Regions from separate parts of the Fusibacter sp. JL298sf-3 genome, predicted to be linked through region 2. Evidence: predicted binding sites of a transcription regulator. Region 2 holds the regulator's gene; each other region holds the start of a gene.
The links. The regulator Rex, encoded in region 2, represses fermentation and respiration genes when NADH is low (regulators of the CRP and FNR family bind a similar motif). The targets are predictions, from matches to a motif close to ATTGTTAANNNNTTAACAAT.

Region 1: the regulator Rex is predicted to act here: its motif matches at 1,474-1,493, upstream of eutJ (ethanolamine utilization protein EutJ).
Region 3: the regulator Rex is predicted to act here: its motif matches at 1,691-1,710, upstream of hypB (hydrogenase nickel incorporation protein HypB).

Annotation. Positions count from the first base shown of each region.
Region 1 covers NZ_CM132608.1:357,845-362,078, reverse strand. Annotated here, with positions in the region: gene ACR6HW_RS01765 (helix-turn-helix domain-containing protein) at 1-71, shown strand, start outside; gene ACR6HW_RS01760 (DUF1871 family protein) at 164-430, shown strand; gene ACR6HW_RS01755 (helix-turn-helix domain-containing protein) at 492-899, opposite strand; gene eutJ (ethanolamine utilization protein EutJ) at 1,559-2,404, shown strand; gene ACR6HW_RS01745 (BMC domain-containing protein) at 2,414-2,710, shown strand; gene ACR6HW_RS01740 (helix-turn-helix domain-containing protein) at 2,925-4,049, opposite strand; gene ACR6HW_RS01735 (GNAT family N-acetyltransferase) at 4,224-4,234, shown strand, end outside.
Region 2 covers NZ_CM132608.1:1,985,527-1,989,760, forward strand. Annotated here, with positions in the region: gene ACR6HW_RS09470 (MATE family efflux transporter) at 1-354, opposite strand, end outside; gene ACR6HW_RS09475 (MarR family winged helix-turn-helix transcriptional regulator) at 521-976, opposite strand; gene ACR6HW_RS09480 (acetyl-CoA C-acetyltransferase) at 1,001-2,185, opposite strand; gene ACR6HW_RS09485 (redox-sensing transcriptional repressor Rex) at 2,330-2,959, opposite strand; gene ACR6HW_RS09490 (AraC family transcriptional regulator) at 3,238-4,083, opposite strand; gene ACR6HW_RS09495 (ABC-F family ATP-binding cassette domain-containing protein) at 4,222-4,234, shown strand, end outside.
Region 3 covers NZ_CM132608.1:2,317,777-2,322,010, reverse strand. Annotated here, with positions in the region: gene ACR6HW_RS11040 (FAD-dependent oxidoreductase) at 1-116, opposite strand, end outside; gene ACR6HW_RS11035 (helix-turn-helix domain-containing protein) at 127-1,104, opposite strand; gene hypB (hydrogenase nickel incorporation protein HypB) at 1,757-2,419, shown strand; gene ACR6HW_RS11025 (FAD-dependent oxidoreductase) at 2,422-4,234, shown strand, end outside.

The DNA.
Region 1 (4,234 bases), 1.6 Mb from region 2:
TCTACAAGGCCTTTAAGCAAGTTTTTGCGATGAAGCCTACAGAAATGAGACGTTTATTACACGGTGGGTAGCATGAACGATGAGAAAGTTTAATAGCGATTAAAGGTGACAGTTGTTAGAGTGAAACGCAATGAACACTGCCCACAAGAAAGCGAGTTTTTATATGATACAGACACAAATTGACAAATGGGATCCAATTGACATGTTCCCACATGCGCCGGCAGACGAGTACGAGAACGAAGTGGCTCTGTTAAAAGAATTTATTAGAGCCAATAAGGTGACACGTGATACTTTAGCAGAAGAAATTCATAGGGTTTTTACGAACCAATTCGGTAAAGAGGTCTTCAAATGCAACAAAGCTGAATGCAATGCTGTTGCAGAAAAAATAATCGAACAGCTTGCAACACAAAATATACAAATCGTGCGATAAACACAACATAAAAAACATGGAACAGTCACGCAAAGCCGTTCCATGTTTTTTGTATCTGCCACTAGCCATTTGTCCTTGTAAACATTTTCTTGCGATAAGTATGAGGCGTCATTTTCATCTGTGCTGAAAAGACACGATTAAAATAGGCCGGATCAGCGTAACCGCACTCGGCAGAAATTTTATACGCCGGATACCGCGTCGTCTCAAGTAGTCGGCAAGCGTGTTCAACACGTAATTTGACAATGTATTCGGTAAACGGAAACCCCATTTCTCTTATGAAAAAGTGACTGAAAGACTTTGGGGTCATATAGACCTGTGCCGCCACCTTTTCAAGAGAGAGTTTCTCCTTAAAGTGGCGCTTAATATAGGCAGTACTGATTTTGAGACAATAGTGTTTTTCCTTGTGTATACTCCCTGAAGGGCGCAGTAGGTTTTCCATTGCTTCGTCGACGATAAGGGCAACTGCCATACACAATCCCTCCTTAGATTTCTATTGATGTGATAAAAAGAGTTGTCGCGTTATCTCTATGTAAAAATACAAGTACCAACAGTTTAACATTGAACGATATTCTTTTCTATGACTTTTGGAAATAAAGATGATAAAATGCATACGGGCGCCAAAAAATCGCATGGGTTCAAAAAAACCGGTTGAAATAGGGGGCCACTATAAGTTAAAATTTATTAAGGCTTTGTTTTTTGACGGCGCTTGTGTCGATGTAGAGTCTGCCGACACAAGAACTGTACAGACCATTCGATTGTTCATTCTGCTTACTATTTGAAAGCAAAAGACAAAGTCTGAACACGCACAATAGGGAAGGCGGAGAGGGCTGCTTTGCTAACAGGCGACGCCATTGCGACTCGACTGCGGGGAAGAGTAAACAGTTGGCTTAGGGAACTGACTGTTAAACGCAAGCCTAGTGTCTTGTATCGTTCACAATTAAAAAACTGCTCATCTACTCTACATCATTGCAGCGTTAAAATCTCTCGACAATGTCCTGCATTATCGTCGATAGTTTGCCTTGCACGGATACAGATTATCTGGCATTTTTAATTAAATCTCAACGAGACAATACATTAGAAGTAGTCTCCAATTGACCTATGTGATTTGCACTTTACTTGGAGGTAAAAATGTCAAAGAAAAAACCAAATTACGAAAGCTGTAATCAGTTGATAAATACGTTTGAGTCCGTTGTGGAACAACCTATTTTGGAAAAGTCTGCTGTGTACTATACCGGCGTGGACCTCGGAACTGCTTGTGTGGTATTGGCGGTACTCAATGAAGATTACGAGCCGGTGGCCGGTGCCTACCGATACGCAGATGTCGTGCGAGATGGTATGGTCGTCGACTACATCGGCGCTGTGCGCATTGTCAGGGCGTTAAAAGAAGAGATTGAAGCCAAACTGGGAACCGAACTCACATACGCTGCTGCAGCGATACCCCCTGGGACAGAGAATGTCGATTCCGGCGCAGTTAAAAATGTCGTACAAGCGGCGGGCTTTGAGCTCACTTGTCTTTTAGACGAGCCCACGGCTGCAAACAACGTTTTGAACATTCAAAACGGCGCTGTCGTGGATATCGGTGGCGGTACAACGGGAATTTCAATTTTAAAAGACGGTAAAGTCGTGTACATTGCCGACGAACCCACAGGTGGTACACACTTTTCACTTGTTGTGGCAGGCGCTTACAAGCTGCCGGTAAAGGAAGCCGAAGTGTACAAACGCGACCCGAAACATCACAAAGAGCTGCTGCCTGTCCTCAAACCCGTTGTGGAGAAAGTCGCTTCCATCGTCAATCAGCATATTGTCGGGCATCACGTTGAAGAACTTTTTCTCGTCGGCGGAACTTGTTGTCTAGCAGGTATTGAAGGCATCATCGAAAAGAAAACGGCTATAACGACGCACAAACCCAACAACCCAATGTTTGTTACACCTTTGGGAATTGCTCTAAGCTGTACACAGGATGTTATAGAATAGGAGGGGCACATGGACTTTAAAATAATTAAATCTCCAACGGCGGGCACTTTGGACGTTATCGCAAAGCGCACGGCACCCGGAGCAATGACCTCTGTAGAAAACACAGATGCCATAGGTCTGGTACAAGGTCGCATGATCGATATGATTTGCGCCATAGACATCGCAGAAAAAGCAGTTGGTGTCAAAGTGCTCGACGTCAGAGGAAGCTGTCCGCAAAACATGATTATGATTGCCATATTCGGCGATACATCCTCAGTAGAATCAGCCGTAGAGACCATAAAGAGCGCTCTTAAAAACAACAAATAACCTGAAACACAAATCAAGCGACCGGCTCAAAACACGGTCGCTTTTTAGACAACAAGAAGGATAGATTTACGGACTCTTTTCCAGGCCACTTCGCTTTATTAGCTTCACCTTTTATTGGGATTCACCTCATTTCTAAGATGATTTTAGCAGAGGGGGAGAAGTTTGAGTATGTGCGTTAGAAAGCATGTGCAAATAGCAATGCTTACATTGACTCTTAAACGAGTCTTGAGAAAATTCTACTTGCCTCTTGATGTAATCCAAATTGTGCGCAAGTACTTGCAACTTGTTTTAGCTGTTCTCGTTCTATTAATTCATAACCTTTTCGTTCGATATTTATTACACATTCATGCAATACTTTCATACCGGATTCACTTTGATTTATCTCCATATAAGCCTTCGCTTGTGCTAACAAGCATTCTACTATGCCCTGAGCACTCTCACTTTTCTTGAACAGGAACAATGCCTTTTCTGACAGTGCTATTGCCCCTTTATAGTTCTTCTCGCTATACATGATGTAGCTCAATACAATAAGAGCTTCGGCTTGAGGGCGTTCAATATCCAATGCTTTGTTAATTCTTAAACTGTTAAAAATATTCTTTTTTGCTATTTCATAATGAGCACACTTATAATGACAAAAACCTAATCGAAGATATGCATCAACAATAGTTTCCATGCATTCATGATCCCTTGCGAATGTTACTGCCTCATCATATATGGCTATTGCGCTAGTGTAATCCCCTAAGTTCTGATAGGCAGTGGCCTTATTTAAGTACATGTTTGCCAATAACTTAGAATGGTTCAACTGACGTTTAGCTGCAAACTCTATCACAAAATCATATAATTTAATAACATCAGAATACTGCTTTTTGTCAAAAAGAGAACCCGCGATGAAAGAATATGCCTCTAATCGATGATTGCTATTCCAACTATGTTCTGCTTCTGATATCTTTGTCGCCAAATCGATGCATTCCTCATAATGCCCCATATAATGAAGCGCTTTCACTTGAAACAATTTTATCTTCGATATTGTAGGATTATCAATAGTACCATCAACATCCTTACATATATCTAGAACGTCATCGTATTTCTTACTCGCATATTTATACTCTATCAAAGCTAGCTGATAATCAAGATTTCTTTCAGTACTTACTATCTGCTCTACTTCAATACCAAGTTTATTTGCAATATGTGATAGCAGCTTAAATGATGGATTTACCCTTCCAAGTTCTACCTGACTAATATAACCCTTTGTATACGCCTCTCCAGCTACTTGAGCAAGTGTAAAGCCTTTGCTTTTTCTAAGTTCTCTTATTTTTTCCCCAACAGATGAATTGTTCATTTGGATCCTCCAATTTCCTACCACAAAAATAGCAAAAAATAACCATTGACACAAAAGTATAATTATACTACACTTTTAATGTAAATAAGTCTCTTAATATCATACTTTACATGAATTGATGTTTGGCATCATTGTACTTTATTTTTTAAGGATATACAAGACAGGAGAGTTCATATGGAAAAAAA
Region 2 (4,234 bases):
GTCGTTAAACAGGCCGATAATCTCTTCAGTAAACGTCAAGCCCACCACCATAAACACTGTGGACAAAAGCAGTGCTGAGATGAGCGAGCGCCCGAGCACCTTTTTAATAGAGCGCTGGTCCTTATTGCCCCAAAGCTGGGCGATTAAAACACCGCTGCCCCCGGCGACGCCGAAGATAAACAGCGTGTAAAGAAAATAAAATTGATTGGCAAGCCCCACGGCGGCAAGCTGCACTTCTCCGATTCGACCGATCATCATCGTGTCGAGGAGATTCAACGCCGTTGTAATAAGATTTTGAATAATGATGGGCAATGTCAATGCCAACAGATAGCGATTAAATTGTTTCTTTTCCATGGTACTCTCTCCCCTAACGCGTTAATTTTTCACAAAAAAAGAACACCCACCTTGAGTTTTTTTCAAGTGGATGTTCAACACTCCGCCGTAAAGGCGATTTGCATATTTTTTTAACTTTACTGATTATACGCAGTGGAGACCCCCTTGTCAAGCCCTCCACGCGTATTTATTTGTTGACTTCGTACTTTTCAGTATGGTATTGAACCAACTTACTGACGAATTTCAAAATCGCTTTCTCTTCGTTGATGCTGATGTCGCCGAGGACAAACGCCAACTCCTTGCTTTGCTCGCGGACGATTTTCTCATATACCACGCGCCCCGCCGACGTCAGTTCAAGGCATTGCCCCCTGCCGTCGGTCTCGTCCTGACGCTTGATGAGCAATTTAAGCATCATCAGGCGCTTGCATGTCGTGGTCACGAGATTTCGGTCCACTTCCAGCGAGTCGATGAGTTCGTTGAGTCGAATGGGTTCTTGTTCACCAATGCGCTTAATCATAAGCATTTCCATCAAACTGATTTTAAAGCCCAAGTCCCTTTTAAAAAAGCCCGACTTGTCTTGCATCAAAAGTTTTGTGTGGAATCGGTCTAAAATCCGGCCGATTTCATTTGTGTAATTCGCCATCGACTGTCCTTTCTAAAACGCCTTTTATTCTGCGCGCTTTACAATTACCGCTTCGCCCATACCGCCGCCGATACACAGCGTCGCCAAACCGTAAGTGCCCTCGCGCTTAACCAGTTCGTGAATCAATGTGACCAAAATTCGATTGCCCGACGCACCGATTGGGTGTCCGAGGGCAATTGCGCCGCCGTTGACATTGACTTTTTCTTGGTCGAGACCGAGCTCTTTTGATACGGCAAGCGCCTGTGCGGCAAACGCCTCATTGGCTTCAACGAGGTCGAGGTCCGAAACCGAAAGGCCCGATTTTTCAAGCGCCTTTCGACTTGCCGGTACGGGACCGATGCCCATAATCTTTGGATCGACACCTGCAGAAGCGTAGCCCACCACTGAGCATAGCGGCTTCAACCCGAGGGCGTCGGCCTTTTCCTTCGTCATCACGACGACACAAGAAGCGCCGTCGTTAATGCCGGACGCATTGCCCGCCGTTACCGTGCCGTCCTTCTTAAACGCCGGTCTCAATTTCGCCAGTTTTTCTTCTGTCGTCTCCTTGATGTACTCGTCTTTATCGAAAACAATAGGGTCCCCTTTTCTCTGAGGAATCGTCACCGGTACGATTTCGTCGTCAAATCGACCGGATTCACGCGCCTTAAACGCACGCGACTGAGACAGGTACGCCAATCCGTCCTGTGCCTCTCTTGTAATACCCCATTTTTCTGCAATGTTTTCAGCTGTTATCCCCATGTGATAGTTGTTGAAAGCTTCCCAAAGGCCGTCCATCACCATCACGTCGTACAGTTCGCCGTTCCCCATGCGCTGGCCCCATCTGCCGGATTTAATCAAATAAGGCGCCATGCTCATGTTCTCAGTACCACCTGCGACCACCACGTCGTTGTCGCCGGCGAGAATCGATTGAACCGCCATGGAAACTGTTTTAAGACCGGAACCGCAAATCATGTTCACCGTTGTACACGGCACCGATTCCGGGTAACCTGCGCCAACCCAGCACTGTCTCGCAATGCCTTGGCCGTAGCCGGCTTGTAGAACAGAACCGAAGAGCACTTCGTCAACCGCTTCAGGTGAAAGGCCGACTTTGTCCAGCGCACCTTTGATAACTGTGGTGCCTAAGTTTGCAGGGGTTACCCCTTTTAAACTGCCGCCAAAAGCACCGATGGCCGTACGAACAGCACTGACAATAACCACTTCTCTTTTCATGTTGTACCTCCCTAAGTTTAATGTGTTACAATCCCTAGAGAATATTTTATCAAAAAAACGAGACTAGGTCATGCCCAGTCCCGCATTTTCTTTATCTTTTTTTTAACATGCAAAGAGCGTAATTATGCAGTGGTTTTGATAGAATTATTCTTTTTCTTTTAAGAAATATGAAAGTGTTAACAGATTATCTATCAAATGGACATTTTCCACAACAATGTCTTCGCGTACTTTTAAGTCGATTGGCGCAAAATTCCAAATCGCCTTAATGTTCGTCTTTTGAATGCGGTCTGCCACATCTTGAGCGCCCGCACGGCTCGTACAGATGTAGACGATTTCAATGTTGTTTTCTTCAACATAGGTATTGAACTCGTCGATGTCGTAAACTTGAACACCGTTGATGTTAAGCCCAACCAATTTGGGGTTGATGTCGAACATCGCTTTTAAATGAAAGCCCAATCTGCTGAAACTCGAATAGTTGGCCAGTGCCTGTCCCATATTTCCCGCTCCGACAATGGCAACGTTGTATTCGCGTGTCAAACCTAGGATTTTCCCGATTTCCGTATAGAGGTCGTCGACGTTGTAGCCGTACCCCTGTTGTCCGAAACCGCCGAAGTTATTGAGGTCCTGACGAATTTGCGATGCTGTAAATCCTATTAATTTACTCAATTCCTTTGAAGATATACGTTTAATATCTTTGTCGAGGAGGTCTTTCAAATACCGATGGTATTTTGGCAATCTCCTAATAACTGCTACTGATATGTTTTTTTCTTTCATTACTCACCTCATCGTTCTTTAAGCCTTATTCGTATATTGTACCATTTTTTACTAAAGGTTGTCAAATAAATAACAATCTTTTTTCGCACCAATTATCGTCTTAGAGTTGATTATACCCAATAAATGCCCAACTAACAACCTTTTAACGCAACTTCAGCCCCCGTTGGTCACCGAGACCTCGTTATTTTTTTCTTTAAAATTTTCTTAATATTTTAGAAAAAAAGCGGCCTGTCTATTATACACACAAAAAAACAGCGCTCGAAAGCACTGTTTTTCAGCTATTCTTTCAATAGAACAGGAATCCAAATCTCGCAGAAGCACTCTGAGGCGCCGTAGTATTCAAAATCCGTTCCCGGCGCCATTTCATAGGTCGATCCCGGCAGAAATTCTTTAAAAATGCGTTCCCACATAGCGCCGATACACGCACCGTCGTCACCAACACACGGGAAAACCGCCCACAGCGCCTCTGGAACGCTCCAAACTCGGTACCCCTCCGGCACAGCGCCACCGGTGTATACTTTGCCGATGCCGTAATCGAAAAACTGACTGGCATGCTCCGTGGCACTGCAGAGGCCGTATACCCCGCCGTCTGAACTGAACGCCTCAAAAGTGCCGTCGTTTTGGCACGCCGTCCAAAAATCCGGTATGTCTCGATTGGATGCCTTTGACGTCTCTTCCTGATTAAACGCGCGTACTTTGCACAGCACGTCAAATGCAGCGCGCTTTTCTACTCTGTAATCCAACAGTTGTCCTCCTTCTAAAATCATTTTTAAGACGAGGCGGTTATAAGATTTGAGCGGTGCCCCAGTACGCTTGGCTTTAAGCGGCGTCATGCCGTGAAACCGCGCAAATGCCCTAGAAAAACTTTCAGGACACTCGTAGCCATAACGAAAGGCGACTTCTATAATAGAATCGTCGCTATGTGTCAGGTGTTCACCGGCCAAAGACAGACGCCTATTGCGCATGTAGACAGACGGCGTGGTTCCCGTGGTCAGCTTGAACATCCGGTGAAAATGATACGGCGATAGACATAGATGCGCCGCCACCTCTTCATAAGTAATCCCGTCCAACAGATGCGCTTCCATAAACGCCACCGATTTTTGCATATCCGCTATCAATGCCATAACGACCTCCTCTAGATTTAGTATAAGACAGTTTGTGAGCTACTTCTTGACATTTCCTGTCCTCTTTTGTCACGCGCTTTCATTCTACCAGTGTATCATGTATAATGAATCTGATAACTCTAGAAAAGGAAGTAGACCATGATTGCATTAT
Region 3 (4,234 bases), 330 kb from region 2:
AAATGTCCGCCGATTTGCTCCTCTTTTTCGAAAACCGTCACTTCAACGCCCTTTTTTTCAAGCAGGTACGCGGCGAGCATTCCGCTGAACCCGGCCCCTATAATCGCTACACGCATGTAACCCCCCTTAGTACAAACGGTCGATATACGCCCAGAGCGGCAAAATCATGTCGCTACCTGTGGCGTTCATATGGTATTCCAGTGGCGAACACATCTGCCCATCGTAGTCGAACACATGGTGCAGGTTGTAATCGCGAATATGTTTTTGCAAAAGCATCTTCAGCCCCGCAAACGCCATCCCCGACTGCACAAAGGGCATTAAAAATGTCAGACAGTAGCGGGTGTAGCCCTCGCGGAGTTGCCCGACGCCCTTCGGTACGTCGGCGTCTTTCAACAAGTGGATGGCGCTGTCGTAGCCCCCCGCCTGAAGCGTTTTCTGTACGCCGTCTAAAAAAGCCTGCTTGTTCCGCTGGTCGTCTTCAAAAAAGCACAGGTGTTTAATATTGAAATCGAGGCCTTGCGCAACCGGCATGGCCACAGCAGTGAGCAAGTCCTCGAAGTTCTCAAACGACAGCTCCTGATAGAGTCTGGAGCAGGCGATTTTGCTCTTACAGTCGAAAATCGTGTACTCGTAAATTGTGCCGGATGTTTCAAACTTGCCGTACGGCGTCGCCCAAAAGAGCCAGCATTCCCCACTGGCCATTGTGCCGAAATCGGGCAGCGGCGCACGGGCAGCAGGTGGTTTCTTTCTCGAAAACTTTAGGCGCCGATCTCTCGTGGACAAATTGTGGCGCTTTAACACATTGTAAACTGCCGATTCGCTCATGTGACACCCGAACTCCTCCAGCAAGAATTTCAGCTCTCTAGGCCCGCGTTTCGGGTAAATCTTCACAAGCGTTAAAATGCTCTCCACCGCGTCTCGACCCGTCTTATTCACCGGCGTAAACTGCTTTTTGACGGGGTCGAGTCCCTCGATACCGCCGGACTTGTAGCGGTTCAACCAACGGTAGTAAAGCGTCCTCGAAATCCCGTACTGACGACAAGTCTCCGAGACGCCAAATTTCTGGCCTTCGGCGATAATTTTAAACTTCTGTTCTCGGTTCACGGCGCCCCCCTTTCGCGTGCCTAACTTTATGAAAAGTTTAACATGGATACTGCATTTCCACAACATGAGAACGTTTGTGAAAAAATTATTTTACTTTAGCTTTCTGTTAACAGTTTGTGACCAAAACGCAAAGAAATCGCACGTTTTCCCAATGTTTATCAATGCGTACACTTGTAAACACTTTGCCAAAGTAAAAAGGGGCTTAAATTTACCTGTTGGCGTCTGTTGCCACTGAAAAATCGGCTTGTTATAATCACCGTAACAGAACCGATTTTTCAAGTTGAGAAGTGGTTCTGCCCTGTAAAAAAATCCACAAAGTCAGTTGCCGGCGGGCTGTTTGTCATCGCGAAGGCCGCCGAATAAAACTTATTGATAAAAACAGTCGACGATTGGGGCTTTTTAAATCCTTTTTGACGGCGACCATGCCGTACGGGCTGTTTCTATAGAGGGTATATGCTAGTGTCCTGTAGCGTTCATAATTAAAAAAACTGCTCATCTACTCTGCATCATTGCGGCGTTAAAATCTCTCGACAATGTCCCGCATTGTCGTCGATCTTTTGCCTTGCACTGATACAGACTATCTGACATTTTTAATTAAATCTCAACGCTACAGGACACTAGTGTTTCTTGTATTTAGGAGAGGGGTGACCGTGTGAGTGAACTCAAAATTTTTTCAATCCAAAAGAACATTCATGAAGACAACAAAAAAGTAGCCGACGAAAGCCGAGCGGCACTGCGCGAAAAGAACGCCTTTTTAATCAACGTCATGTCGTCGCCGGGCAGCGGCAAGACCACGACTTTGGTGCGCACCATTGAAGCGCTGAAAAGCGACATGGCCGTCGGCGTCATCGAAGCCGACGTGGATTCCGACGTAGACGCCAAGACCGTCCAAGCGGCAGGGGCAAAAGCGGTTCAAATGCACACTGGCGGGTTGTGCCATTTGGACGCTACAATGACTCGTGCCGGTATTGACGAACTGGGCATCGACGATTTGGATCTGGTGTTTCTCGAAAACATCGGCAACCTCATCTGTCCGGTGGGCTACGACACGGGCGCGATGAAGAACATCGCCATACTCAGCGTACCGGAAGGCGACGACAAGCCGCTGAAGTACCCGATGATCTTTGCAAAAGTCGACGCACTGCTCATTAACAAAGTGGACACCATCGAGCACTTTGACTTCGACATGCCGCTGCTGGAAAAGCGCGTGCGCAAATTGAACCCAGACATTGAAATCTTTGCGATTTCAGCGAAGACCGGCGAAGGCATAGACGTCTGGGCAAACTGGATTAAAAAACAAATGGGGCGGGGGTAACCATGGCTAAAAATCAACAAAAAACCAACTTCAACAAATCCGAGCGCTTTAACTTTGCGCTGAATTGGGCAGATGTCGACGGTAGACCTTACCGTCAGGAAATTCTCGATCTTGCCAATAAAATCGGCAGAACCAAAGCGGGCAGCAGCCGCGAGGCCATTCCATTCGGACCGGAATACTACGCGCTGGAGCCGATTCTCACACCGTATCAGGCAAAAATCGCCCTCCATGTGGCGTTTAGAGAAAAAATGAGCGCCGAGGCCATTGCCAAAGCCGCCGGGGAGCCGCTAAACAAAGTTAAAAAGGCCCTCGATCACTTGGCGTGGACAGGGGTGACGTTCTGGAACACTGTCGACGGCGTGGACATGTACTGGCACGACATCTTCGTACCGGGCCACCTCGAGATGATTAACAACAACAGAGAACTGGTGGCAAAGCACCCGGAAGTGGCTGAGGCCTTCTACTACTTCGGCAGCAAAAAGGGCCCTATGGCCGCCGGCATTATGCCCATCGGCGCCGGCCCGATGCGCGTTTTACCTATTGAACGCTCCATCGACGGCAACTCGCGCAAAGCGTCTTACGAAGAACTTTCAAAACACCTTGAAGAATCCGACGTCTTCTCTGTATCCGACTGTTCGTGCAGAACGTCGAGAGAGGCCATGGGCGAAGGTTGCGGTCACTTAAAAGAAGAGATGTGCATCCAGCTGGGCCACGCGGCGGAATACTATATTAAAACCGGCAGAGGCCGTGAAATCACAAGGGAAGAAGCCTACGAAATCATCCGCAGAGCGGAAGACAACGGCCTGATGCACTCCATTCCCAACCTCGACTCACCGGGACACACACACGCCATCTGCAACTGCTGCGGCTGCGGCTGCTACGCCATGCGTTTGGCCAACGAGTACCTCAACAACGACATCGTGCGTTCCAACTACAAGTCGGTGGTGGACGAGAGCAAGTGCGTCGCCTGTGGCGAATGTGTAGACGTGTGTCCGACCAACGCTCTGCGCCTCGGTCAAAAGCTCTGTTCAAAGACGCCGCTGGACGAAACCGTGACCAAAGTGACGCCGCGAAACAGCGCGTGGGAAGAAGACAAGTGGAACAGCGACTACCGCGTCAACCGCAAAAATACCCTCGATTCCGGTACGGCACCTTGTATCACCAAGTGTCCGGCACATATTCCGGTACAGGGCTACGTCAAACTGGCGTCTCAAGGCAAGTACACCGAAGCCCTTGAACTGATTAAAAAGCACAACCCACTGCCTGCTGTCTGCGGCCGTATCTGTCCGAGACTGTGCGAAGAAGACTGTACCCGCGGCGACATCGACGAAGCCGTGGCAGTGGACGACATCAAGAAATTTATCGCCGAAAAAGACCTTGAAACAGGGACGCGATTTATTCCTAAAAAGCGCCACGACTACAGCGATAAGAAAATCGCCATTATCGGCTCTGGCCCATCGGGGCTCACTTGTGCCTACGACTTGGCACTGGACGGCTACGATGTGACCATCTTCGAAAAAGAAAAGCGCATGGGCGGCATGCTCACACTGGGCATCCCCTCTTACCGACTTGAAAAAGACGTGCTCGAAGCGGAAATCGACGTCATTCGAGAGATGGGCGTCACTTTTGAAACCGGTGTGGAAGTGGGCGTCGACGTGACCCTTAAAGACCTGAGAAAAAGAGGGTTCGACGCGTTCTACATCGCCATTGGCGCGCAGTCCGGCAGAGCGCTGGGCATCGAAGGGGAAGACGCAGACGCCGTGTTCAGCGGTGTGGACTTCCTCAGAAAACTCAACCTCGGCGAAGACACCGGCG